DNA from 3 places in the Rhodococcus koreensis genome. Region 2 is predicted to be linked to each of the others. Evidence: riboswitches for the same ligand, from Rfam matches in the RefSeq annotation. Region 2 holds a riboswitch; each other region holds the start of a gene.
What was found. A riboswitch is a leader RNA that binds a small molecule or an ion and turns the genes downstream of it on or off. The one in region 2 is predicted to bind thiamine pyrophosphate.
Positions count from the first base shown of each region.

Region 1 (7,883 bases), 3.5 Mb from region 2:
TGCGCGAGTTCGCCGCCGGCGTCGATTCCGTCGACGTGCTCGTGAACAACGCCGGGGTGATGGCGGTTCCGCAGCGAAAGACGGCCGACGGATTCGAAATGCAGATCGGCACAAATCATCTCGGGCATTTCGCGTTGACCGGACTGCTGCTCGGCAAGATCACCGATCGGGTCGCCACGATGTCGAGTGCGGCACATCAGGCGGGAACGATACATCTCGACGATCTCAACTGGGAACACCGCAAGTACAACCGCTGGAGCGCGTACGGGCAGTCGAAACTCGCGAATCTGCTGTTCACGTACGAATTGCAGCGCAGGCTCGCCGCGGCGGGGTCTCCCGTCACAGCGGTGGCCGCGCACCCCGGCTACGCGTCGACCAATCTGCAGGCGCACACCGAGTCGGTGCAGGACAAGCTGATGGCGGTCGGCAACCGGATCTTCGCGCAGTCGGCGGAGATGGGGGCGCTGCCGATGTTGTTCGCGGCCACCGCCCCCGGCGTGATCGGCGGAAGTTACATCGGGCCGGACGGCCTGTTCGAGCAGCGTGGCCACCCGAAGGTGGTGGGCTCCAACAAGAAGTCGCGGGACGAGCAGACCGCGAAGGGGCTGTGGTCGCTGTCGGAGGACCTGACGGGCGTCGAGTACAAGTTCGGGTGACCCGACGCCCGCGCAGCATGGCTCAGTCTTCGGTGACCTCGAGGGTGACGTCGACGTTGCCGCGGGTGGCGTTGGAGTACGGGCACACCTGATGCGCCTTCTCCGTCAGTTCGAGTGCCTCCGCGCGCGGCAGGTGGGGGAGGGACACCTCGAGGGTGACGGCGAGGCCGAATCCGCCGCCGTCCGTGGAGCCGATCCCGACGCGGGCGCCGACGGCCGAGTCGGCGATGTTGGCCCCGGCCTGACGGCCGACGAGCTGGAGCGCGGAGTGGAAGCAGGCCGCGTATCCGGCGGCGAACAGCTGCTCGGGGTTGGTGCCGTCGCCGGACCCGCCCATCTCGGTGGGGATGGCGAGGTTCAGGTCGAGCCGGCCGTCGGACGTGCGGGCGTGGCCGTTGCGGCCTTCCCCGGTTGCGAGGGCTTCGGCGGTGTAGACGATCTTCATGGTTACTTCTCTCCTGTAGGGGTTTCGAAACTGTGGAGCGATTCGGTGAGGCGCGACAGGGTGTCGCGCAGGGCGACGAGTTCGCCGACGCCCATGCCCGTGGAGCGGGCGAGTTCGGTGGGGATGCCCTCCGCGGCGGTGCGGAGGCCCGCGCCCTTCTCGGTGAGGTGGATCCCGACCCGGCGTTCGTCGGCCGACGAACGCCTTCGTTCGACCAGGCCCAGCGCGTCGAGCCGCTTGAGCAGTGGCGACAGGGTGCCGGTGTCGAGATCGAGGGCGTCGCAGATCTCACGCACCCCGCGGCCGTCCTGTTCCCAGAGCACCAGCAGCACGAGGTACTGCGGGTAGGTCACTCCCAGCGAGTCGAGCATCGACCGGTATCTCGCCGTCATCGCCCGGGAGGCCGAGTACAGCGCGAAGCACACCTGGCGGTCGAGGGCGAGGTTGTCGGTCACCCATGAATAGTTGCACACAACTAGGTTGTGCACAATCAACAGGTCGATACCGGTGGTTGCCCTACACTGTTGGCCAGTGACACGGGGTGCTGCCCGGCGAAGATCCGGGCGGCTGAGAAGACACCCGTCGAACCTGAACTGGGTAATGCCGGCGAAGGGATGTCGCGGAGACGGCCGTATGCGCTCATCCGATGTCTCGTCGCCGACCGAACGGAAGGTGACAGCAATGCAGCTCGACAAGCAGATCGTCCTGGTGACCGGCGGTGGCCGGGGACTCGGTTCCGCCATCGTGCGCTCGTTCGCGGCGCAGGACGCGCGGGTGGTCGTGAACTACCGCAACAGCCGGGATGCGGCGGAGGAACTCGCGGCATCCCTGGGCGCGGACCGCGCGGTCGCCCTCGGGGCCGACGTCACCGATGCCGCGCAGGTGGCGGCGCTGTTCGCCGCCGCGGAAGAGCACTTCGGATCGCCGGTGACCACGGTGATCAACAACGCCCTCGCCGACTTCTCCTTCAACGGCGACGCACGCGAGAAGGCGGACGTCATCACGTGGGAGGCCTTCGACTCGCAATTGCGCGGCAGCGTGCAGGCGACCCTGAACACTACGCAGGCCGCGCTGCCGGGCATGCGCGCGCTCGGGTTCGGCCGCATCGTGAACATCGGGACCAACCTGTTCCAGAATCCCGTCGTCCCGTACCACGACTACACGGCCGCCAAGGCCGCGGCGCTGTCGCTGACCCGCACGCTCGCCGCCGACCTCGGACCCGACGGCATCACCGTCAACATGGTCTCGGGCGGGTTGCTCCGCACCACCGACGCGAGCGCCGCCACCCCCGACGAGGTGTTCGACCTCATCGCGGCGAGCACTCCGCTGCAGCGGGTCACGACCCCGGACGAGTTCGCCGACGCGGTCCTGTTCTTCGCGTCCCCGTGGTCGCGTTCGGTGACCGGCCAGAACCTCGTCGTCGACGGCGGACTGGTCAAGGACTGACATGAGCGACGCCCGGCAACTGCACTTCAACGCGTTCCTGTTCGGCTGCGGGCACCACGGTGCCGCGTGGAGGCACCCCTCCTCGCAGGTGGAGCGGCTCAGCGACATCGCCTACTACGAGGCACTGGCGCAGACCGCGGAGCGGGGCTGCCTCGATGCGGTGTTCTTCGCCGACGGGCATTCGGTGCGCGACCCCGCGTCCGGGGGCATGTGGTTCCTCGAACCGCTCACCGCGCTGTCCGCGATGGCACGGGCAACCGAGCGGGTCGGTCTCGTGACGACCGTGTCCACCACCTTCTACACCCCGTTCCACGCCGCGCGGATGCTGGCGTCGCTCGACCACATCAGCGGCGGCCGCGTCGGCTGGAACGTGGTGACGTCGATGTTCGACGCCGAGGCCCGCAATCACGGTCTCGAGGAGATGCCGCCGCACGACGACCGCTACTCGCGGGCCGCGGAATTCGTCGACGTGGCACTCGCGCTGTGGGATTCGTGGGAGCCCGACGCGCTCGTCCTCGACCGGGAGGGCATCTTCGCGGATCCGGCCAAGGTGAACCCGATCGGGCATCGGGGCAAGCATTTCCTCGTCGACGGCCCGTTGACCGTGCCGCACTCGCCGCAGGGGCGCCCCGTGCTGTTCCAGGCGGGCGCGTCCGACCAGGGCCGCGACCTGGCCGCCCGGTGCGCCGAGGGCATCTACGCAGTCGCCTACGACCTCACGGCCGCGCAGAGTTACTACGGCGACGTGAAGCGTCGCATCCGCGCCGCGGGCCGCGACGCCGACGCGGTGACCGTGATGCCCGGTCTCGTCACCTACGTGGGCTCGACCGCCGAGGAGGCGCGCCGGAAGAAGGCGGAACTCGACGCGCTCCTGCCCGTCGAACAGTCGCTGGCGCAGTTGTCGATGTTCGTCCAGCAGGATTGCAGCGCATGGGAATTGGACGCACCCGTTCCGGCGCTGCCGCCGCTGTCGGAGTTCACCGGACCGCAGGGCCGGTACGACACGATCCTGCGGATCATCGAGAAGGACCGTCCCACCGTGCGGTCGCTGCTGGGCACGCTGGCGGCAGGCGGCGGGCACTGCACCATGATCGGCACCCCGGAGTCGATCGCCGACGAGATCGAGGTGTGGTTCCGCGGCGGCGGCGCCGACGGCTTCAACCTGATGCCGCCGCTGTACCCGCACGGGCTCGCGGACTTCGTCGACGAGGTCGTCCCCGTCCTGCAGAGGCGCGGGCTGTTCCGCGCGGAGTATGAGACAGCGACCCTGCGCGGCCATCTCCGGGGTCGCCGGTAGTTGCCACCACAAAGAACACAACCTTCTCTAAGTACGCAACAGTGACTGTGAGCGTCCCTCCCCCCGACACTGGCTGTTATCGCGATCACATCGCGGTGCAAGCTCGGACGAGGAGTGGCAATGCTGGTAGCACTCGGCTTTCTGATGGTGGCCGTGTTCATGTTCTTGATCATGTCCAAACGGGCCACTCCCGTGGTCGGGCTGATCGCCGTCCCGGTCGCATTCGGCATCGCGGCCGGGGCGGGTCTCGGCATCGGCGACATGATCACCGACGGGATCAAATCGCTGGCCCCCACGGCCGCGTTGCTGTTCTTCGCGATCATCTTCTTCGGGATCATGATCGACGTCGGCCTGTTCGACCCGCTGGTGAAACTCATCCTCCGGCTCGTCCGCAACGACCCCATGCGGCTCGTCGTCGGCACCGCGGTCCTCGCGATGGTGGTGTCGCTGGACGGTGACGGATCCACGACGTTCATCATCGTCACGTCCGCGCTGTTGCCGCTGTACATGAAGCTGAAGGTCAGCCCCGTCGTGCTCACGGTGGTCGCCGGCCTGGCCAACGGCGCGATGAACATCGTCCCGTGGGGTGGGCCGACGGTCCGGGCCGCCTCGGCGCTGGGCATTTCGCCGTCCGACGTGTTCGTCCCGATGATCCCGTCGCTGGTGGTCGGTCTCGTCGTCGTCTTGCTGTTCGCCGTGCAGCTCGGCTACAGCGAACGCCGCCGCATCGGCACACTCGAACTCACCGACGAGCGTCTCCTCGTCTCCGCCGGCTCCGGCCTCCGCCGCTCCGCCTCGGGCTCGGGCTCCGGGGGCAGCGGTGACGCACCCCGGACGGGTGGCGGTTCCGGCGACGCCGGTTCGGACGACGGCCAGGGCTTCGTCGACGGCCTCGACCCCGAGCGGCCCACGCTGCGACCGAAGCTGTTGTGGTTCAACATGCTCGTGACCGTGGCGCTGCTTGTCGTGCTCGTGATGGACGTGCTGCCGATTCCGGTGCTGTTCATGGTGGCCGCGTCGATCGCGCTGACCGTCAACTTCCCGCGGGTCAAGGAGCAGCAGGAAGCGATCACCCGGCACTCGTCGAGCATCGTCTCCGTCGTCGCGATGGTGTTCGCCGCGGCCGTGCTCACCGGCGTGTTCCAGGGCACCGGAATGGTCGAGGCGATGGCGCAGTGGCTGCTCGAGATCATCCCCGCCGCGCTCGGACCGCACCTGGCCGTCATCACCGGCATCCTGAGCCTGCCGTTCACGTTCTTCATGAGCAACGACGCCTTCTACTTCGGCGTCATGCCGGTGCTCGCCGAAACGGCGTCCACGTACGGCATCGAGCCGGTCGAGATGGCCCGCGCCTCCATCACCGGCCAGACGTTCCACATGCAGAGCCCCCTCGTCCCGGCCATCCTCCTGCTCGTGACCCTGGCGGGTGTCCCGCTGGCGGACCATCACAAGAAGGTGCTGTGGCGCGCGGCGCTGGTGTCGCTGTCGATGCTGGTGGTCGGTGTGGTCCTCGGGCAGATCCCCTGGTGACCTAGTCGTCCCCCGGTGACCTAGTCGGCGGTGTCGGTGTCGGTGGCGGGCCCCTCGGGGGTTGCGCCACCTTCGCCGCTCCAGTCGGCGCCGGAACCCTTGTCGTCCTCGGCCGGATCGGACATCACGTCCTTGTCCGCGCCGGGGGCGCCGCTGTCGGTGCTCGTGGTCTTCGGTCCGGAATCGTCCTTCGGTGTCATGTCCGACGGATACCCCGACTCCGGGGTGCGCCAATCAGACGCTCGCGGGTCTGCACGTCGAAAACTCTGTCGGGGATTGGCAGGTGAACAATACTTCGACGTAGTGTTCCCCGGGTTATCGACGATGAAGGAGTGGAACTGTGGCGCGCAAAGTTGTTGTCGAACGCATCGACGACATCGACGGAACTCCGATCAAGAGCGGTAAGGGGGAGACCATTCCGTTCTCAGTCGACGGCGTCGACTACGAGATCGATCTGAAGCTCAAGAACGCCAGGGAATTCCACAAGACTCTCGACTTCTACATCGAGCATGCGACTCGGGTCGGGGGAAGGAAGCGCCGGTCGACCACTGCGGTGGATCCGTCGCAGGGGCGCGGGCAGGCGAAGGAAATCCGGGAATGGGCGACGGCGCAGGGCTATGAGTTGTCCGCGCGCGGACGTATTCCCGCCCAGATCGAGGAAGCGTACAACGCGGCGCACTGAGACCGCGTCGTCGCGGGTGGTCGAACGACGCCCCCAGCCGCCCCCGACCGGGCCGGCTGGGGGCGGTCTTCGGACGCAGCCGTCAGTACCGTCGCGCTGCGTGAAACGACATGGAGTTCAAGGCCACTCGCGTGACCGGTCGTCCCGGGGCGGGGGCGTGGACGACGGTGTCGTTGCCCGCGTAGATCCCGGCATGGCCGCCACCGTAGAAGAGGACGACGTCACCGGGCTGCAGGTCGTCCCGGTCGACGGCGGTTCCGTGCAGGAGTTGCTCGTGGGTGGTGCGCGGAACCGATACGCCCGCCTGTTTGTACGCCCACTGGACGAGGCCGGAGCTGTCGAAGGCGCGGTGGTCGCCGGCGCCGCGGGTGCAGGCGATGCCGATTCTGGTGGTGGCGGCGCGCAGGGCGTGGCGTCCCGGCCGGACCGGATCGGCGCGAAACGTCTGAACCAGGTGAAGTCCGTGGTTTCCGGTGTGGGGGTTCATGCCGTCGGTACTCCAGTGCGCTCGGTGTGGTGTCGCGTCTGCGGGGCGCGCTCTGATTACAGGGTGGCCCCGACACGGGCCGGACGCACCGGCCGAATTACCCGGATATGTGCCTGTCTTCCGTTCATTTGTCGCCGGGTTCGAGGTCCGGCGACAAAATTATGCGATCTGGTCGGTTTGGTACTCGCGAGTAGTGCATGCCCCCAATTAACGTCGAACAGGTAATGCTTACGCAAAGAGGAGTGGTCCGCTGCGTCCTGTGGGCTGGGATGGAGGAAGGCGGACGATGACGATCCGACAAACCGCGAACTGTGCCCTCGGCGTCGCGCGGCTGGCGTTCGACGCTGGAGCCGCCCTCCTGTCCGTTGCCGTGGCCGTGCCGGTCGCCTTCGTCGCGGGCGAGGCGAGAACGATGGCTCACACGGCGCGCGGCGACATCACGCCGGACCCCGAACATTCGGACCGGGAGCACGTGCACGACCTGGGGACAGTCGTCGAACTGAGCTAGCCGGCACGGCGGGAACGGCGCAACCGCAGCCGGGCGTAGGTGACGACCCCGAGCACGCAACTGATGAGCACCAGCATGGCGATGCTGAGCAGCCACCACGACGCGGCGTGCTGCCACAGTGTGTCGGGCTCGGTGCCGGTGGCGTTGGTGCGCAGGTCCACCGTCGAGGCGGCGGCCGCGAACCCCCAGCGGGACGGGAAGAGCCACGACAGCTGTTCGAGGACTTTGCGTCCGGTGATGGTGATCAATCCTCCGCACATCACCAGCTGCACCATGATCGTGACCACCAGCATCGGCATCACCTGCTCGTTGGAACGCGCCACCGAAGACAACGCCAAACCGACGAGGACGCAGGAGCAGGTGGTGACGGCGATGTCCACGATCAGTTCGACGGAGCCGGAGGGAATCAGGCTGCCCCGGCCCGGAAAACCCTTGCCCACGAACACGATCACCACCATGATCACCGACTGCACGATCGCGGCGGCGCAGAACACGACGATCTTCGCTGTCAGGTAGGCGGACGGTAGCAGCCCGGCGGCACGTTCGCGGTGATAGATCATGCGCTCGCCGACCAGGTCACGGATGGTCAGTGAGCATCCCATGAAGGCGGCGCCGAGGATCAGCACGACCAGGATCTGGGTGAGTTCGCCGGATTCGTCGAGGCCGGACGGGCCGAACCCGGTGTCGCCGGGCACGAGCACGGCCAGCCCGCCGAGCACGAACGGCAGCAGGGACAGGAAGATCAGGTACCCGCGGTCGGCGCGGATCAGCCGCACCTGGCGGCGGGCGACGGTGCTCAATTGCTTGCGCCGCGAGGTGTGCGCCGGACTGC
Region 1 is NZ_CP070609.1:5,893,241-5,901,123, forward strand. It holds gene JWS14_RS27055 (oxidoreductase) at 1-656, shown strand, start outside; gene JWS14_RS27060 (organic hydroperoxide resistance protein) at 679-1,101, opposite strand; gene JWS14_RS27065 (MarR family winged helix-turn-helix transcriptional regulator) at 1,104-1,556, opposite strand; TPP riboswitch at 1,629-1,733, shown strand; gene JWS14_RS27070 (3-oxoacyl-ACP reductase) at 1,783-2,547, shown strand; gene JWS14_RS27075 (LLM class flavin-dependent oxidoreductase) at 2,549-3,844, shown strand; gene JWS14_RS27080 (CitMHS family transporter) at 3,929-5,374, shown strand; gene JWS14_RS27085 (hypothetical protein) at 5,395-5,574, opposite strand; gene JWS14_RS27090 (histone-like nucleoid-structuring protein Lsr2) at 5,715-6,056, shown strand; gene JWS14_RS27095 (C40 family peptidase) at 6,139-6,543, opposite strand; gene JWS14_RS27100 (hypothetical protein) at 6,830-7,051, shown strand; gene JWS14_RS27105 (ATP-binding cassette domain-containing protein) at 7,048-7,883, opposite strand, start outside.
Region 1: it holds a riboswitch for thiamine pyrophosphate, as region 2 does, so the genes downstream of both, JWS14_RS27070 (3-oxoacyl-ACP reductase) here and thiC (phosphomethylpyrimidine synthase ThiC) in region 2, are expected to answer to the same signal.

Region 2 (7,883 bases):
TCCTCCGAGTCCGAACCTCCGAGGGAGGCGAAACCGAGACCCGCGAAGAGAATCGCGAGGGCGATCAGCACCATCGCGAGGGCACGTAACGGCGGGCCGGACGATTCGGGTTTCGGAGTACTCACGATGTCGACCTTAGCGACCGGGTGCTACGTGACGTCGAACCCGAGGCGACGGGCCGCGCGGGCCTTCTGCCTGCTCGCGCGCAGCCGTCGCAGGCGCTTCACGAGCATCGGGTCGGCTGCGAGTGCCTCCGGCCGGTCCACCAGCGCGTTGAGCACCTGGTAGTACCGGGTGGCGGACATGTCGAACAGCTCTTTGATCGCTTCTTCCTTCGCGCCGGCGTACTTCCACCATTGGCGCTCGAAGGACAGGATGTCGTGCTCCCGACGCGAGAGACCGTCGTCGACGACGTCGTCGACCCCTACGGAAGTGTCGCTGTCGGTGCGCTCGGACTGGTTCCGACTACGCGCTGTTGCGCCGTCCATCTCACTCCTCGACTACTAGCTCTCGCTCGATGTCAGCGAAACCACGTTCCCCCGGCTCCTCGATCGCGTGGCCGACCGAGCAACGAATTACACAGCTGTACTTCAGCGACTATTCAACCACGACGAACGCCGCGGGCAGTGCGAACGGCTCGGGCGCGCCGCACTATCCTTGACGACCATGGCCATCCTCCCCATCCGGATCGTGGGCGACCCGGTATTGCACGAACCGACCGAGACGGTGTCCCAGTCACCTGCGGAACTCGCAGACATCATCGCCGACATGTACGACACGATGGACGCCGCCAACGGCGTCGGGCTCGCCGCCAACCAGGTCGGCCTGCCGCTGCGGTTGTTCGTCTACGACTGCCCGGACGTCGACGAGAACGGAAAGCCGTTCCGCCGCCGGGGTTGCGTCGTCAACCCGGTCCTCGAGACGTCGGAACGACCCGAGACCATGCCGGACCCGGACGACGACGTCGAGGGCTGCCTGTCGGTTCCCGGCGAGCAGTTCCCCACCGGCCGGGCCGAGTGGGCGAAGGTCACCGGCACCGACGCCGACGGCAACGCCGTCGAGATCGAGGGACGCGACTTCTTCGCGCGCATGCTGCAGCACGAGGTCGGTCACCTCGACGGTTTCCTCTACGTCGACATGCTGGTCGGCCGCAACGCACGCGCCGCCAAGAAGACCATCAAGCGCGCCGGCTGGGGAGTTCCCGGGCTCAGCTGGGTGCCGGGAACGGTCGAAGACCCGTTCGGGCATGACGACTGACATTCCGCTCGGAAGCCGGGTGGTGCTGCGATACCAACTGCCGCCCGGGTCCAGCCATCCGGTGACCGACGTCATCGGGGTGCTCGAGAGCATCGAGCCGGCCGTGGTCGTCCGCGACGCTGCCGGCTCCGCGATCGAAGTGGAGCCGGAGCGTGTGGTCGCACTGAAGGCGGTCCCCGCACGACCGGTGCGGGCGAGCGAGATCCGGTCCCTCGAACTGGCCTCCGCCGACGGCTGGCCGGGTATCGAGCACGCATGGATCGACGGCTGGCTCGCCCGGTACGGCCACGGCTTCACCGGACGCGCCAACTCGGCGGCGCCGCTCGGCGACCGCGGGACGGTCGGGAGTCTCGACGACCCCTCCCCCGGCGGCACGCTCGACCGCCTGCGCGAGTGGTACGCCGAACGGGACCGCCCGCTGCGGTTGCTGATCCCCGACCGCCTGGGCGAGGTGCCGCTGGGCTGGAACGTCAGCGACGAAGTGGTCGTGATGGCCGCCGACGTCGAAAACCTGGCGCTGCCCGAGGGTCCGCGGACCACGACGGTCACCGATCACCCGGATCCGGACTGGCTCGCCCTGTACCGCTACCGTGGGTCCGCGCTGCCCGACTTCGCGGTCGACGTGCTGAACGCGGTCCGCGGCGGGACGCTCGGCTTCGGCCGGATCGGCGCCGCCGACTCGGCGCTCCTCGCCGTCGCCCGCGGATCCGTCACGACCGCGCCCGACGACCGACGATGGGTCGGACTCACCGCGGTCGAGGTGGCGCAGGCTCACCGCCGCCGCGGAATCGGCAGCCTGATCTGCGGCGACATGATCAATTGGGGACGCGAGCACGGCGCGACCCACGCGTGCCTGCAGGTCGCCGTCGAGAACGAGGGCGCGCAGGCGATGTACCGCAACGTCGGCTTCGTGGCGCACCACCGGTACCGCTACGCCACCGAACCCGGCGGCTGAAAATCTGTCGGACAATGCCGCTAGGGTGGCTGCCGTGCGCATCGCAACCTGGAACGTGAACTCTGTTCGTGCCCGTACCGACCGGATCCTGGACTGGCTCCAGCGGTCCGACGTCGACGTGCTGGCGATGCAGGAAACCAAGTGCAAGGACGAGCAGTTCCCGTACGAGCGGTTCCGCGAACTGGGGTACGAGGTCGCGCACGTGGGCCTCAGCCAGTGGAACGGTGTCGCGATCGCGTCCCGTGTCGGTCTCGACGACGTGCAGATCGGCTTCGAGGATCAGCCCGGGTTCCACAAGGACCCGGAGGTCGCGCCCGCGCAGGAAGCCCGCGCCATCGGCGCCACCTGCAACGGCGTCCGCATCTGGAGCCTGTACGTCCCCAACGGCCGTGAGCTCGCCGATCCGCACTACACGTACAAGCTGGAGTGGCTGGCGAAGCTGCACACGGATGCGGTCGGATGGCTGGACCGAAATCCGGACGCGCAGATCGCGCTGGTCGGCGACTGGAACGTCGCGCCCACCGACGAGGACGTCTGGGATCCGGCGCTGTTCGAGGGCAAGACCCACACGTCCGTCCCCGAGCGCGAGGCCTTCCAGGCGTTCGTCGAATCGGGATTCGCCGATGTCGTCCGTCCGCACACCCCGGGCCCGGGTGTCTACACCTACTGGGACTACACCCAGCTGCGGTTCCCGAAGAAGCAGGGAATGCGCATCGACTTCGTGCTCGGGTCGCCCGCCCTCGCGGGCCGTGTCGACAAGGCCGAGATCGACCGCAACGAACGCAAGGGCAAGGGCGCCAGCGATCACGCGCCGGTCATCGTCGACCTCGGCGACTGAGAACGCAGCAACCCGAGACTCACAACCGCACAACCGAACCCGATGAGCACGCCGTGCGCGATGCGCAGGGGGGCGTCGGCGTAGAACTGCGGGATGAACAGTGCGAACCCCACTGCCATCGGAATGCCCGACCAGCCGGCGAGTAGCCGGGAGCGGGCGATGGCCACGGCGGCCGCCGCCGCGCCGACCGCGACGAGGAGCAGGCCGGTGGCGAACAGCGTCGCCTGCGCCGCTCCCATCCGCACGCTCTCGGCGAGGGCGGTGACGGCACCGTCGTCCAGGCCGCTGGCGCCGAGCGTGTGCAGCGCGAACGTTTCGGCCCCGTAGTACGGCAGGGTCAGTCCGATGCCGATCCACGACGCCGCCACGGCAACCACGCCCGCCCGCCTGCCGGCCGTCCCCTCCAGCAGGCCGGCGAGCGGAACGAGCGCGAGTCCGAACGCGATGAATCCGCCGACGGCGGCGAGGTGGGCGACGAGCCACCACGGTGAGGCGAACTCCGCCCGCCCGTCCGGTGCCCCGCCCGCCGCGTACGGACGCACCACGGGGTAGACGACGAACAGCGCACCCGCGAGGGCGAACAGCGCTGCGGCGGAGATCCGTGCGATCCCGGCACGACCGTCGATCCGATCCGACACCACCATGACACGCCTCCGATTGTGAGCACTGCTCTCTATGCAGAGCAGTATTCACCACGAATCGACGTCCAGCAAGAGCAGTGCTCTCGGAAGTCGTTCTAGTCGGCGACCAGGATGTCGAGATGCTCTGGGTTCAGCGCCACGTAGCGCCGGACGTACGTGCAGATGGGACGCACCTTCCAGCCCCGCCGGCGCGCTGAACCCAGCGCCTCGCCCACGAGGACCGCGGCGAGGCCGCGGCCACCGAAGTCTTCCACGATCACCGTGTGCATGAACGCGACCACCTCGCCGGACTCGGCGGTGAACCCGGGGATGTCGTCCTCGTCGCGATAGCCGAGGATGCCGACCAGCTCGTCCCCCAGCCACAGATCGAATCGTTCGTGGGCGGGGTTGTCGAGTACGCGAGTATCGACGGCCGTGATGCTCCCCGACGGCTCGGAACCGTCCGACATGTGATCCATGCCACTCATGGAATCAGTTCACGAGCACCGTCGCGAGTGGAATCACCGGCCCCGGAACCGTTTCGTTGCCGACGAGTGGTCGATTCGTGTCCCGACCGCGTCAGGCGTCCACCGGAACCATGAGGTCGCGGTAGTCGGGATGCCCCGCGACGAAGCGCTGCACGTACGTGCAGACGGGCCGGACCTTCCAGCCGTACCCGCGGGCGAGGTCGAGGGAGCGCCCCACCATGAGTGCGGCGAGTCCGCGGTGACCGAAGTCCTCCACGATCACCGTGTGCATGAACGAGACCACCGGGGCCTGACGCCCCCGACTCTTCGGGCCCGGCGGCCGGGCCACCACTCCCGCACCCGCACCCGGTGGGGTGTCCGCGAGGGCGAAGTATCCGAGGATGCCGACCAGGTCACCACTCAGTCGGAGTTCGAATCGGTTCTGATCGGCGTTGTCGATCACGTCCACAACCTGCGCGTCCGTCAGCATGGCTATCTCCTGGGGGTATGTGTCGTAATCGAAATGTGATGTTCATCACCCTTTATACCGATGCACGGAACCGCTGTCCAAGTTTCCCCCGAATGTTCACTCTCAGAGATCTCGGTTACAGTCTCCGGGACAACTACACATCCACGGGGGCTCGCACCAGCGGGCTGAGAGGACGGCTAGGGGCCGTCGACCGTCGAACCTGTCCGGGTAATGCCGGCGTAGGGAGCATCATCGATGAGCACAACCATATCTACAGCCACGTCCGTCACCACGGGACCGATCCAGGGCAGCACCAAGCAGTACCTGCTGTCGGGCGACGACGTCCGGGTGCCGGTCCGGCGCGTACATCTCACCAACGGTGAGCACCTCGACGTGTACGACACGTCGGGCCCGTACACCGACACGGACGCCACGATCGACCTGGACGCGGGACTTCCGCATCTGCGGGCGTCGTGGATCGCCGACCGGGCGGGCACCCAGCTCGACGCCGCCCGCGCCGGAACCGTCACCCCTGAGATGCGGTATTGCGCTGCACGAGAGGGTGTTTCACCTGAGGTGGTGCGCGCCGAAGTCGCGGCGGGTCGCGCCGTGATCCCGGCCAACCGCTGCCACCCCGAACTCGAGCCGATGATCATCGGCAAGGCGTTCGCGGTCAAGATCAACGCGAACATCGGCAACAGCGCGGTGACGTCGTCGATCGCGGAAGAGGTCGAGAAGATGGTGTGGGCGACGCGGTGGGGCGCGGACACCATCATGGACCTGTCCACCGGCAAGAACATTCACGAGACCAGGGAATGGATCCTGCGCAATTCGCCGGTGCCCGTGGGGACCGTGCCGATCTATCAGGCGCTGGAGAAGGTCGACGGCGATCCGACCGCGCTCACGTGGGAGATCTACCGCGACACCGTGATCGAGCAATGCGAGCAGGGCGTCGACTACATGACGGTCCACGCCGGGGTGCTGCTCCGCTACATTCCGCTGACCGCGCGCCGGGTCACCGGCATCGTCTCCCGCGGCGGTTCGATCATGGCGGCCTGGTGCCTGGCCCATCATCGGGAATCGTTCCTGTACACCCACTTCGACGAACTCTGCGAGATCCTCCACCGCTACGACGTCACGTTCTCGCTCGGTGACGGTCTGCGCCCCGGCTCCATCGCGGACGCCAACGACGAGGCCCAGTTCGCCGAGCTCCGCACCCTCGGCGAGCTCACGAAGATCGCGAAATCGCATGGCGTGCAGGTGATGATCGAAGGTCCCGGGCACGTGCCGATGCACAAGATCGTCGAGAACGTGCGGCTCGAGGAGGAGTTGTGCGAGGAGGCGCCGTTCTACACGCTCGGACCGCTCGCCACCGACATCGCACCGGCGTACGACCACATCACGTCCGCGATCGGGGCGGCGATGATCGCGCAGGCCGGTACCGCGATGCTCTGCTACGTGACACCCAAGGAGCACCTGGGGCTGCCGAACCGGGACGACGTCAAGACCGGGGTCATCACGTACAAGATCGCGGCGCACGCCGCGGACCTCGCAAAGCAGCATCCGCGCGCGCAGGAGCGGGACGACGCGCTGTCGAAGGCCCGGTTCGAGTTCCGCTGGCACGACCAGTTCGCCCTGTCCCTCGACCCGGACACGGCGCGGGAGTTCCACGACGAGACGCTGCCCGCCGAGCCGGCGAAGACGGCCCACTTCTGCTCGATGTGCGGTCCGAAGTTCTGCTCCATGCGGATCTCCGCCGACGTGCGGGAGTACGCGCAGCAGCACGGACTCGATTCGGTCGAAGCCATCGAGGCGGGCATGGCCGAGAAGTCGAGCGAGTTCGTCGACGCAGGTGGCCGTGTGTATCTGCCCGTCGAATCCGTCACCTCAGAGAATCGGTAAGGTCCCCTTCGTGAAGCTGCTGCCCCTGACCCCCGACGGCCAGACCCCCGTCCGCGTCCTCACCATCGCCGGCACCGATTCCGGCGGTGGCGCCGGGATCCAGGCGGACTCGCGGACGATGGCGCTGTGCGGCGTCCACGCATGTGTCGCGGTCGCCGCGGTGACGGTGCAGAACTCGGTGGGGGTCAGCGGCTTCCACGAGATTCCGCCGGAGACGGTGGCCGCGCAGGTGCGGTGCGTCGTCGACGACATCGGGGTCGGGGCAGCGAAGACGGGGATGCTGGCGTCGACGGCCATCATCGAGGCCGTCGCCGCCGTGTGCACCGAGGTCGGGATCGGCCGGGACCAACCGGTCCCGCTGGTCGTCGACCCGGTGTGCGCGTCGATGCACGGCGATCCGCTCCTGCACGCCGAGGCGCTGGACGCCGTGCGAAACACGCTGATCCCGATCGCCACGGTGGTCACCCCGAATCTCGACGAGATCCGGTTGATCACCGGCATCGACGTGGTGGACGACGCGACCGCACGCCGGGCCGCGGAGGCGCTGCACGCACTCGGCGCGCAGTGGTCGATCGTGAAGGGCGGGCACCTGCGGACGTCGGCGTCGAGCACCGATCTGCTGTTCGACGGCGACCGATTCCTCGAGTTCAGCAGTCCCCGGATCGACACCGGCAACGACCACGGCGGCGGCGACACCCTCGCGGCCGCCATCGCGAGTGCACTCGCCCACGGATGGTCCGTGCCCGACGCGGTGGCGTTCGGCAAGGAGTGGGTCACCAAGTGCCTGGAGGCGTCGTACGACCTGGGTGCCGGTCACGGCCCCGTCTCCCCCCTGTGGCGCCTGCGGCACCCGTGAGTACTTATTAACGTCCGGCGGTTAACAAGTACTCACGGGCGGCGGAGCCGCAACCGCCAGATACCGAGGTCCGAGGGCACCCCGCTGGGGGCGGGGGCGAAGAAGGCGCGCCGCCACGGCTTGACCCCGACCCCCAGGTCGTCGAGGGTGCCCGGCTGCAGGCTCGACAGCGTGGCGGACGACGCCATCACGTTGCCGTCGCCGCCGAGTTCCATCATGCGGGCCGCGACGGTCACGTCGACACCGAGCCAATCGCTGCCGATCTGCCGGGGCGAACCGGTGTGGAGGCCGACGCGCATGCGGGGGCGGTAGCCGTCCACCTCGACGTCCGCGAGGGCGTCCTGCGCGGCGAAGACGGCGTCGATCGCGCGGTCCGGGCTGGAGAAGACGGCCATCACACCGTCGCCGAGTCGTTTCACCACATGCCCGCCCCGGTCGACGATGGGGGTCTCGACGGCCCGGGCGACGTCGCGCAGCAGGGCGAGGGTGGCGCTGTCACCGGCGGGCAGCGACCAACTG
Region 2 is NZ_CP070609.1:2,435,753-2,443,635, forward strand. It holds gene JWS14_RS11360 (LytR C-terminal domain-containing protein) at 1-125, opposite strand, end outside; gene JWS14_RS11365 (DUF3263 domain-containing protein) at 150-488, opposite strand; gene JWS14_RS11370 (peptide deformylase) at 667-1,257, shown strand; gene JWS14_RS11375 (N-acetylglutamate synthase, CG3035 family) at 1,247-2,212, shown strand; gene JWS14_RS11380 (exodeoxyribonuclease III) at 2,247-3,050, shown strand; gene JWS14_RS11385 (hypothetical protein) at 3,017-3,694, opposite strand; gene JWS14_RS11390 (GNAT family N-acetyltransferase) at 3,787-4,149, opposite strand; gene JWS14_RS11395 (GNAT family N-acetyltransferase) at 4,250-4,627, opposite strand; TPP riboswitch at 4,761-4,869, shown strand; gene thiC (phosphomethylpyrimidine synthase ThiC) at 4,862-6,508, shown strand; gene thiD (bifunctional hydroxymethylpyrimidine kinase/phosphomethylpyrimidine kinase) at 6,519-7,364, shown strand; gene JWS14_RS11410 (adenylate/guanylate cyclase domain-containing protein) at 7,397-7,883, opposite strand, start outside.

Region 3 (7,883 bases), 670 kb from region 2:
ATGTCGGATCGCTCGAATTGTTCACACCGCCGGAGGATGCCGGACCGGACTACGTGAAGTCGATGCACGAAACACTGCTGAAGCACACGGACGTGGACCCCACGTTCCGCAAGAAGCCGGCGGGCCCGGTCGGCAGTCTCGGGAACCTGTGGTGGGCCGACGAGTCGGACGTCGATCTCGAATACCACGTGCGTCATTCGGCCCTGCCTGCGCCGTACCGGGTCCGCGAATTGCTGACGCTGACGTCCCGGTTGCACGGCACGCTCCTGGACCGTCATCGCCCGCTGTGGGAGATGTATCTGATCGAGGGCCTCTCCGACGGCCGGTTCGCGATCTACACCAAGCTGCACCACTCGCTGATGGACGGGGTCTCCGGGCTGCGGCTGCTGATGCGGACGCTGTCGACCGACCCGGACGTGCGCGACGCGCCGCCGCCGTGGAACCTGCCGCGCTCGGGGTCGGCGAACGGAGCCGCCGCCCCCGACCTCTGGTCGGTGGTGAACGGGGTCCGCCGCACGGTCGGCGACGTCGCCGGTCTCGCGCCGGCGTCGCTGCGGATCGCCCGCACCGCGATGGGTCAGCACGACATGAGGTTTCCGTACGAGGCGCCCCGCACCATGCTCAACGTCCCGATCGGTGGCGCGCGCCGGTTCGCCGCGCAGTCCTGGCCGCTCGACCGGATCCATGCCGTGCGGAAAGCGGCAGGCGTCAGTGTCAACGACGTCGTGATGGCCATGTGCGCCGGGGGGCTGCGGGGCTACCTCGAGGAACAGAACGCGCTGCCGGACGAACCGCTGATCGCGATGGTTCCGGTGTCGCTGCGCGACGAGCAGAAGGCCGACTCCGGCGGCAACGCGGTGGGGGTGACGTTGTGCAACCTGGCGACGGACGTCGACGACCCGGCGGAGCGTCTGACGGCGATCTCCGCGTCCATGTCGCAGGGAAAGGAATTGTTCGGCAGCCTCACCTCGTTGCAGGCGCTGGCGTGGTCCGCGGTCAACATGTCACCGATCGCCCTGACGCCGGTGCCGGGGTTCGTCCGCTTCACGCCGCCGCCGTTCAACGTGATCATCTCCAACGTCCCGGGACCGCGGAAGACCATGTACTGGAACGGGTCCCGGCTGGACGGCATCTACCCGACGTCGGTGGTGCTGGACGGGCAGGCGCTGAACATCACGCTCACCACCAACGGCGGCAACCTCGATTTCGGTGTCATCGGGTGCCGCCGCTCGGTGCCGAGCCTGCAACGCATCCTCCACTACCTGGAGGCTGCCCTCGGCGAACTGGAGGCGGCACTACTCTGAGACGCTACTGCTTGGAGGCGCCGCGGGTTTCAGCGTCTGCCCGACTCCTGCTCGACGAGGGCCCGCCGCGATTCCTCGTGCAGCACGCCGAGCAGTTCGTGTTCGACGTCCGCGAATTCGGGTGACGTCATCATCGACAGTTCGCGGGGGCGGGGCAGGCCCACCGTCACCTCGCGCCGCACGGTGGCGGGCCGGGCGGACAGCACGACCACCCGGTCCGACAGGTAGACGGCCTCCCGGATGTCGTGGGTGATCATCAGGACGGTCCACCGGTAGCGCTGCCACACGTCCTGCAACCAGGTCTGCATCTCGGTGCGGGTCAACGAATCCAGGGCGCCGAACGGCTCGTCGAGCAGCAGCACGGGCCGGTCCTGGACGACGGTCCGCAGCATCGCGGCGCGCTGTCGCATGCCGCCGGACAGCTGGCTGGGGCGGGCGTCCTCGAACCCGCCGAGACCGAAGACGGAAAACAGTTCCCGGGCTTTGTCCCGCGCCTGTTTCCGGGGCACGCCCTGCACCTCGAGTCCGAGGGTGGTGTTGTCGAGGACGCTGCGCCACGGGAACAGCAGGTCCTTCTGCGGCATGTACGCGCAGTTCGACGGGCCACTGCCCGCGGGACGCACGGGCTCGCCGCCGATCGTGACGGTGCCGGCGTCCGGTTGGTCGAGTCCGGCGAGCATGGCGAACGCGGTGCTCTTCCCGCACCCGCTGGGGCCGATCACCGACACGAACTCGCCCGGTTCGACGGTGAACGAGACGTTGTCGAGGACGGGACGGATGCCGCCGCGGACGGGGAATCCCTTGCTCAGTCCGGACAGTGCGACGCGCGCGGTCTCACTCATGCCGGGCTCTCTCGTTCTTGATCCAGGGGGCGACGACGCGCTCCACCGCGAACGTGAGCAGGTAGAGGCTGACGCTGATCACGGCGGTGACGAGCACCGCCGCCAGCACGAGGTCGGTGCGGAAGGAGTTCTTCTGCGTGGCCATGTAGATGCCGAGACCGGACGTGGCCCCGACGTATTCGGCGAACACGGCACCCACGACGGCGTACGTGATGCCGATGCGCAGGGCGGTGAAGAACCGGGGGATGGCCGAGGGCAGCCGCACGTAGCGGAATTCCTGCCACCGGGAGGCGCCCATGCTGCGCAACAGCGCACCCGCCTCCCGGTCGGCGGCGGCGAAACCCTCGATCAGGCCGATCGTCATGGGGAAGAACGTGGCGAGGGCGATCACGAGGACCTTCGGCAGCAGACCGAATCCGAACCAGATGATCATCAGCGGCGCGATCGCGATGATCGGCAGCGTCTGCGACACGACGAACAGCGGAACGAATGCGCGTCGCAGCCACGGCGAGAAGTCCACGAGCACGGCGAGAGCCCACGCGCAGAGCAGGGACACGGCGAACCCGATCAGCGTCACCTGCAGTGTCGCGGAGGCGTGACCGGAGATGGCGTCCCGCGCCCGCCAACCCTGCTGGACGACCCGCAGCGGCGACGGCAGCACCTGCGGCCGGATACCGCTGACCGTCACGTACACCTGCCACGCGACGACCAGCAGCGCCACGACCACGACCGCGGGCAGTACCCGCCGCAGCAGCGGGGACGTGCCCGGGGCCGGGGTCCGGAGGGTCGGGTCAGGGCTGAGCGAGGTACTCATTGGTGAAATACGTCGACCAGTCGGGTTCCGTGGTCAGCGGTGCCCCGTCGGGGCCAGTGAGCAGGCCGTGCTGGAACAGGAAACCGGAGTACCCCGCCCACTGCTCGGCCGTCTGTGTCCCGACCTTTCCGGAAGCGTCCTTCATGTACTCGGAGGACAGCATCTGCTGGCTCTCCCGCACGAGGGACTCGTCCGTGAAGGCGCCGGGGTTGGCGTCGATCAACATCTGCGCGGCCTCGTCCGGCCGGTCGGCGGCGAACTGGTAGCCGCGCTGCAGGGCCTGGACGAACTTGCGGGCCTGCTCGGGATGCTCGTCCATCCACTGCTCGTTGCCCTCGATGACGAGTGCGTACGCGTCCGGGAAGCCGTAGTCGGTGTAGTGGAAGTAGCGCATCGGGGTGCCCCGGTGCTCGGCCTCGATGCCCTCCCAGCCGAAGAACGACACGGTGAAGTCGGCGGTGCCGGAGTACACGGCCTCGTAGGCCGACGTGCCGAGCGTGACGGTGGTGAATTCGCCCTTGCCGCCGTCGTTCCGGATGATCTGCTTCAGCGTCTCCTCGCCGTCGGGGTCCGCGAAACCGGCGTAGATCTTGCCGTCGAGATCCCGGGGGCGGGTGATGTCGGCGCGATCCGCCTTCACCGCGATGCCCGTCGCCCAGTGCTGCAGCGGGGCCATGACCGACGTGGTCTGGGCGCCCGCGGCCTTCGAGAACGTCGCGGAACTCTGGAAGCTCACGCCGAACTCCGCGTTGCCGGCGTCGACGAGGGTGTCGGGTGAGGTGTCGTTGTACGGCAGAACCTGCACGTCGAGTCCGGCGTCCGCGAACCAGCCCTCCTGCTGGGCGACGAACAGTCCGGTGTGGTTGGTGTTCGGCGTCCAGTCGAGTGCGAACCGGATGGTGTCGTCGGACTGTGAGTCGCCGGCGCAGCCGGTGAGCATCGACAGGGCCGAGACGAGGATGACGGCTGCGGTGGCAGCGCGCTTGGTACGGGAGAAAAGTGTCACGACGCCGGCCATTCCTGCTTGTTGAGTGCGGTGTCCCAGAACATGAGTTCGTAGCGGCTGGCGATCGTGAACGCCTCCACCATCGCCTCGCGCTGGGCGTCGGTCGCGGCCTCCGCGGCGGCGTCCACGAGTTCGCGGGCCTTCGCGACGGCGGCGTGGAACTCCTCCGCGTCGTACGTGGTCACCCACTGTGCGTACGGGTGCGTCGGGTCGGCGGCCAGCACGTCCCGGGCGCTCGCCGCCAGCCGGCGTCCCACGTCGGCGTAGATCCAGAAGCACGGCAGCACCGCGGCGGCGGACACCGCGTACGGCTCGGTGGCGGCGACCGCCGTCAGGTAGGAGATGTACCCGAGGCAGGCCTGCGAATGCTGCGGTTCGGCGTCCGACGCGGGGAGCCGTCCGCTGGTCAGCAGATTCTGGTGCAATGTCGCCTCGACCGTGGCGGCCTCGGCTGCCGAGCCGGCCCAGAAGCCGGCCTCGACGGGGCCCGGCGCATGCGCGGCGACCAGGGACAGGGCCTTCGCGTATCCGGTCAGGTACAGGAAATCCTGCTCGATGTACGTGCGGAACACGTCCAGCGGCAGTGTTCCGTCGCCGAGGCGGCGGAGGAACTCGAGTTCGTCGATCGCTTCGCGCAGCACCTTGGTCCGGTCCCACAAGTGGTCCGTGAATCGGGCGTGCTGGCCTGCGCCCGCAGCACCTTGGACAGAGCTATTCACAACGTTGACATCCCTTCGTCAGCATTACCTGAGCAGGTTCCCGGGTGTGTTCTCAGCCCCGCCCGTGCGGAGCACCCCGTGTCAGAACAAGCCGACCCTAGCACCGGCCGTGCCGCGAACGGAAAGGCCCCGGGTGGGTGGACGGGCTCAGCCTGCGAGGAACGCGGCCGCTCCCGGCGGGAGGGGCGCGGGGCCGCGCGTGTAGATCTCGGCGGGCCTGCCGGTCCCGACGACGGCCATGTCGCCGGTGTGCTCGAGGGCGGGCATCATGTGCCGGCGGAACGAGTCCTTCGGGAGGGGACGGCCGAACACCACCTCGTAGACCCGGCGGAGTTCGAGCACCGTGAACGTGTCGCCGGCCAGCCCCGACGGGTCGACGGACCGCGCGTACCGCTCGCGCAGGTCGGCGACGGCGAGGGTGACGACGTCCGCGTGGTCGAACGCGAGGTCCTGCGTCACCCGGTCGCCGTCGACGGGGATCAGCAGGGCGTCGCGGGGGAGTGCCGTGCGCGGCAGCGCCGCACCGTGCGTCATCGACAGCACCCACCCGCGGTCGTCGCGGGCGGGGTCGTCGAACATCGCCAACTGGTGGAACTCGGCACCCGCCAGTCCGGCCTTGATCCGCAGGCACCGCTCGGCGGCGTCCCGCAGCCGCTCGCCCTTGTGGAGGAAGGTGCCCGGAAGCGCGAGCCGGCCCGAACGGTGCGGAACCACAAGCACTTTCAGCTCGGCGCCGTCGACGGTGAGGACGGCGACGTCGACCGCCACGGACGGCCGCGGGTAGTCGAGGAGACTCTTGCCCTCGGGATCGGTCGATGCGGCCACGGAGCACATGTTAGCGCGCGGTTGATCTATATCGCGTTCGAACGGTCCTGCCTGCGCATCGTTGGTAGTTTGGCGAGAGATTCCCGTACGCGCTGCGTGAGGAGATTCGGCCGTGGATGTCGAGAAGTCAGGCGACACACTCGTCGTCCGCGCCCGGGACGGCGACGTGCGCGGCTATCCCGAAGGCGACGTCTACGCGTGGAAGGGCATCCCGTTCGCCGCCGCCACCGTCGGCGATCTGCGGTTCCGGGCGCCGGCCCCGCCCGCACCGTGGGACGGCGTGCGCGACTGCGTCGACTTCGGCCCGATGGCCCCGCAGGGCCACGGCACCGCCGTCCCGATCGACGCCGGACTCGAGATGGACGAGGACTGCCTGTCGGTCAACGTGTGGGCACCCAGGCCCGACGGCATCCCGCGGCCGGTGATGGTGTGGATCCACGGCGGCGCCTACTGCCTGGGAACCGCGGCCCAGGGCATCTACAACGGGCGGATCCTGTCCACTCTCGGCGACGTCGTGCTGGTCTCGTTCAACTACCGGGTCGGGGCGCTCGGCTTCCTCGACCTGTCGTCGTTCTCGACGGCGGAGCGGGTGTTCGAGACCAACTGCGGGCTGCGCGACCAGGTCGCCGCCCTCGAATGGGTGCGCGAGAACATCGCGTCGTTCGGCGGTGACCCGGACGAGGTGACGGTGTTCGGGGAGTCGTCGGGAGCCGGGTCGATCACCACCCTGATGACGTGCCCGAGTGCGGACGGGTTGTTCCACCGCGCGATCGCCCAGAGCCCACCCGCCACGTCGGTGTACGGCAGCGAGCGGGCGGCCACGGTCGCGAAGCAGTTCCTCGACATCCTCGACGTGGAACCCGCCCGGATCGACACGTTGCTGCGCCTCCCGTACCGCACGGTCATCGAGGCCAGCGACACCCTCGTCAACGAGGTGCCGACGAAGATCCCGGGCACACTCGCCATGGCGCCCGTGGTGGACCGCGACTTCCTGCCCCGCTACCCGGTGGCCGCGTTCCAGAAGGGCTACTCCCACCGGATCCCCCTCATCATCGGTTCCAACAAGGACGAGTCGTCGATCTTCAAGTTCATGAAATCGCCTCTGCTGCCGGTCACTTCGGATTCGGTGCAGGAGATGCTGCGGGCGATCGCGACCGATCACCCGGAACTGCCCGCGGCCCGCCTCGCCGACATCCTGTCTGTGTACCCGGACCGCGGCAAACCGAAGGGCGCACTCGCGATGTCCCGCGACGCCGCGTTCCGGATGCCCGCCCTGTGGGTGGCCGACGCCCACAGCAGGCACTCGCCGACGTGGATGTACCGGTTCGACCAGGCCACCCCGATGCTCAAGGCCGCGCGCATCGGAGCCGGGCACGCCACCGAACTCCCGTACGTCTTCGGCAATTTCGACACCCTCAACATCGACCCGACGTTCTGGCTCGGCGGCCGGAAGACGGCACTCGAGGTGTCGGGCCGCATCCAGCGCCGGTGGCTCGCGTTCGCGCGGCACGGTGTCCCCGCCGCCCTGGACGCGTCCAAGCACTGGGCCCCCTACGACGAGGAGGACCGCGCCACGTTGCTGATCGACGGCGCGGACACGCTGGTGAAGGACCCGGACCACGAGATGCGGGTCGCCTGGGGCAACGACGTCATGGGGTTCAACTGACCGGCACCTTATCGTCCAGTTCCTTCAGCACGGGCAGCGCGAAGCACGCCAGCCCGATGATCAGGACCGGGATCGCGAGCACGAAGAACGTCGGCTGGATACCCCACTTGTCGAGGATCGGACCGGCCAGCAGGTAGCCCAGCGGACCCGCCGCATACGCCGTGGACGTCATGACCCCGGTGACCCGGCCGCGCATGTGCTCCGGACTGCGAGTCTGCATGGCGTAGTTGGCGATCGGGCCGACCGGACCGAACACCAGACCCTGCAGGAGAGCCAGCGCCAGAATCGCCCACAGCGGCGGCAGGAACGCCATCGCGACCATCGCTGCGCCCAGCACCGTCACCGCCACCACCATCAGCATCCGGCGCGACACGAACGGCGCGAGCGGTCCGTAGGCGAGGGCGCCCACCACGCCGCCGATGCTGAGCGCCATCAGGACCGAACCGAGTTGCGCAGGTTTGTCGAGTTCGGTGAAGTACACCGGGAACACCACTGACTCGACCGGCATGTACAGCGCGACCACCGCCATGTCCACGAGCGCGATCGTGCGCAGGAGCCGGTTGTGCCACACGAACTTCAATCCCTCGAGCGTGCCGTGCCAAATGGACGTCGGGCGCGTGGCGGTGTCCGGTCTGCCGGCGTGCTCGAGACGCAGGAACGCGATCGTCGCAACGGACAGCACGAACCCGGCGGCGGCGACCCACAAC
Region 3 is NZ_CP070609.1:1,761,312-1,769,194, reverse strand. It holds gene JWS14_RS08230 (WS/DGAT/MGAT family O-acyltransferase) at 1-1,304, shown strand, start outside; gene JWS14_RS08225 (ABC transporter ATP-binding protein) at 1,334-2,146, opposite strand; gene JWS14_RS08220 (ABC transporter permease) at 2,139-2,960, opposite strand; gene JWS14_RS08215 (ABC transporter substrate-binding protein) at 2,938-3,978, opposite strand; gene JWS14_RS08210 (TenA family protein) at 3,963-4,685, opposite strand; TPP riboswitch at 4,679-4,774, opposite strand; gene JWS14_RS08205 (NUDIX hydrolase) at 4,833-5,510, opposite strand; gene JWS14_RS08200 (carboxylesterase/lipase family protein) at 5,623-7,176, shown strand; gene JWS14_RS08195 (MFS transporter) at 7,169-7,883, opposite strand, start outside.
Region 3: it holds a riboswitch for thiamine pyrophosphate, as region 2 does, so the genes downstream of both, JWS14_RS08210 (TenA family protein) here and thiC (phosphomethylpyrimidine synthase ThiC) in region 2, are expected to answer to the same signal.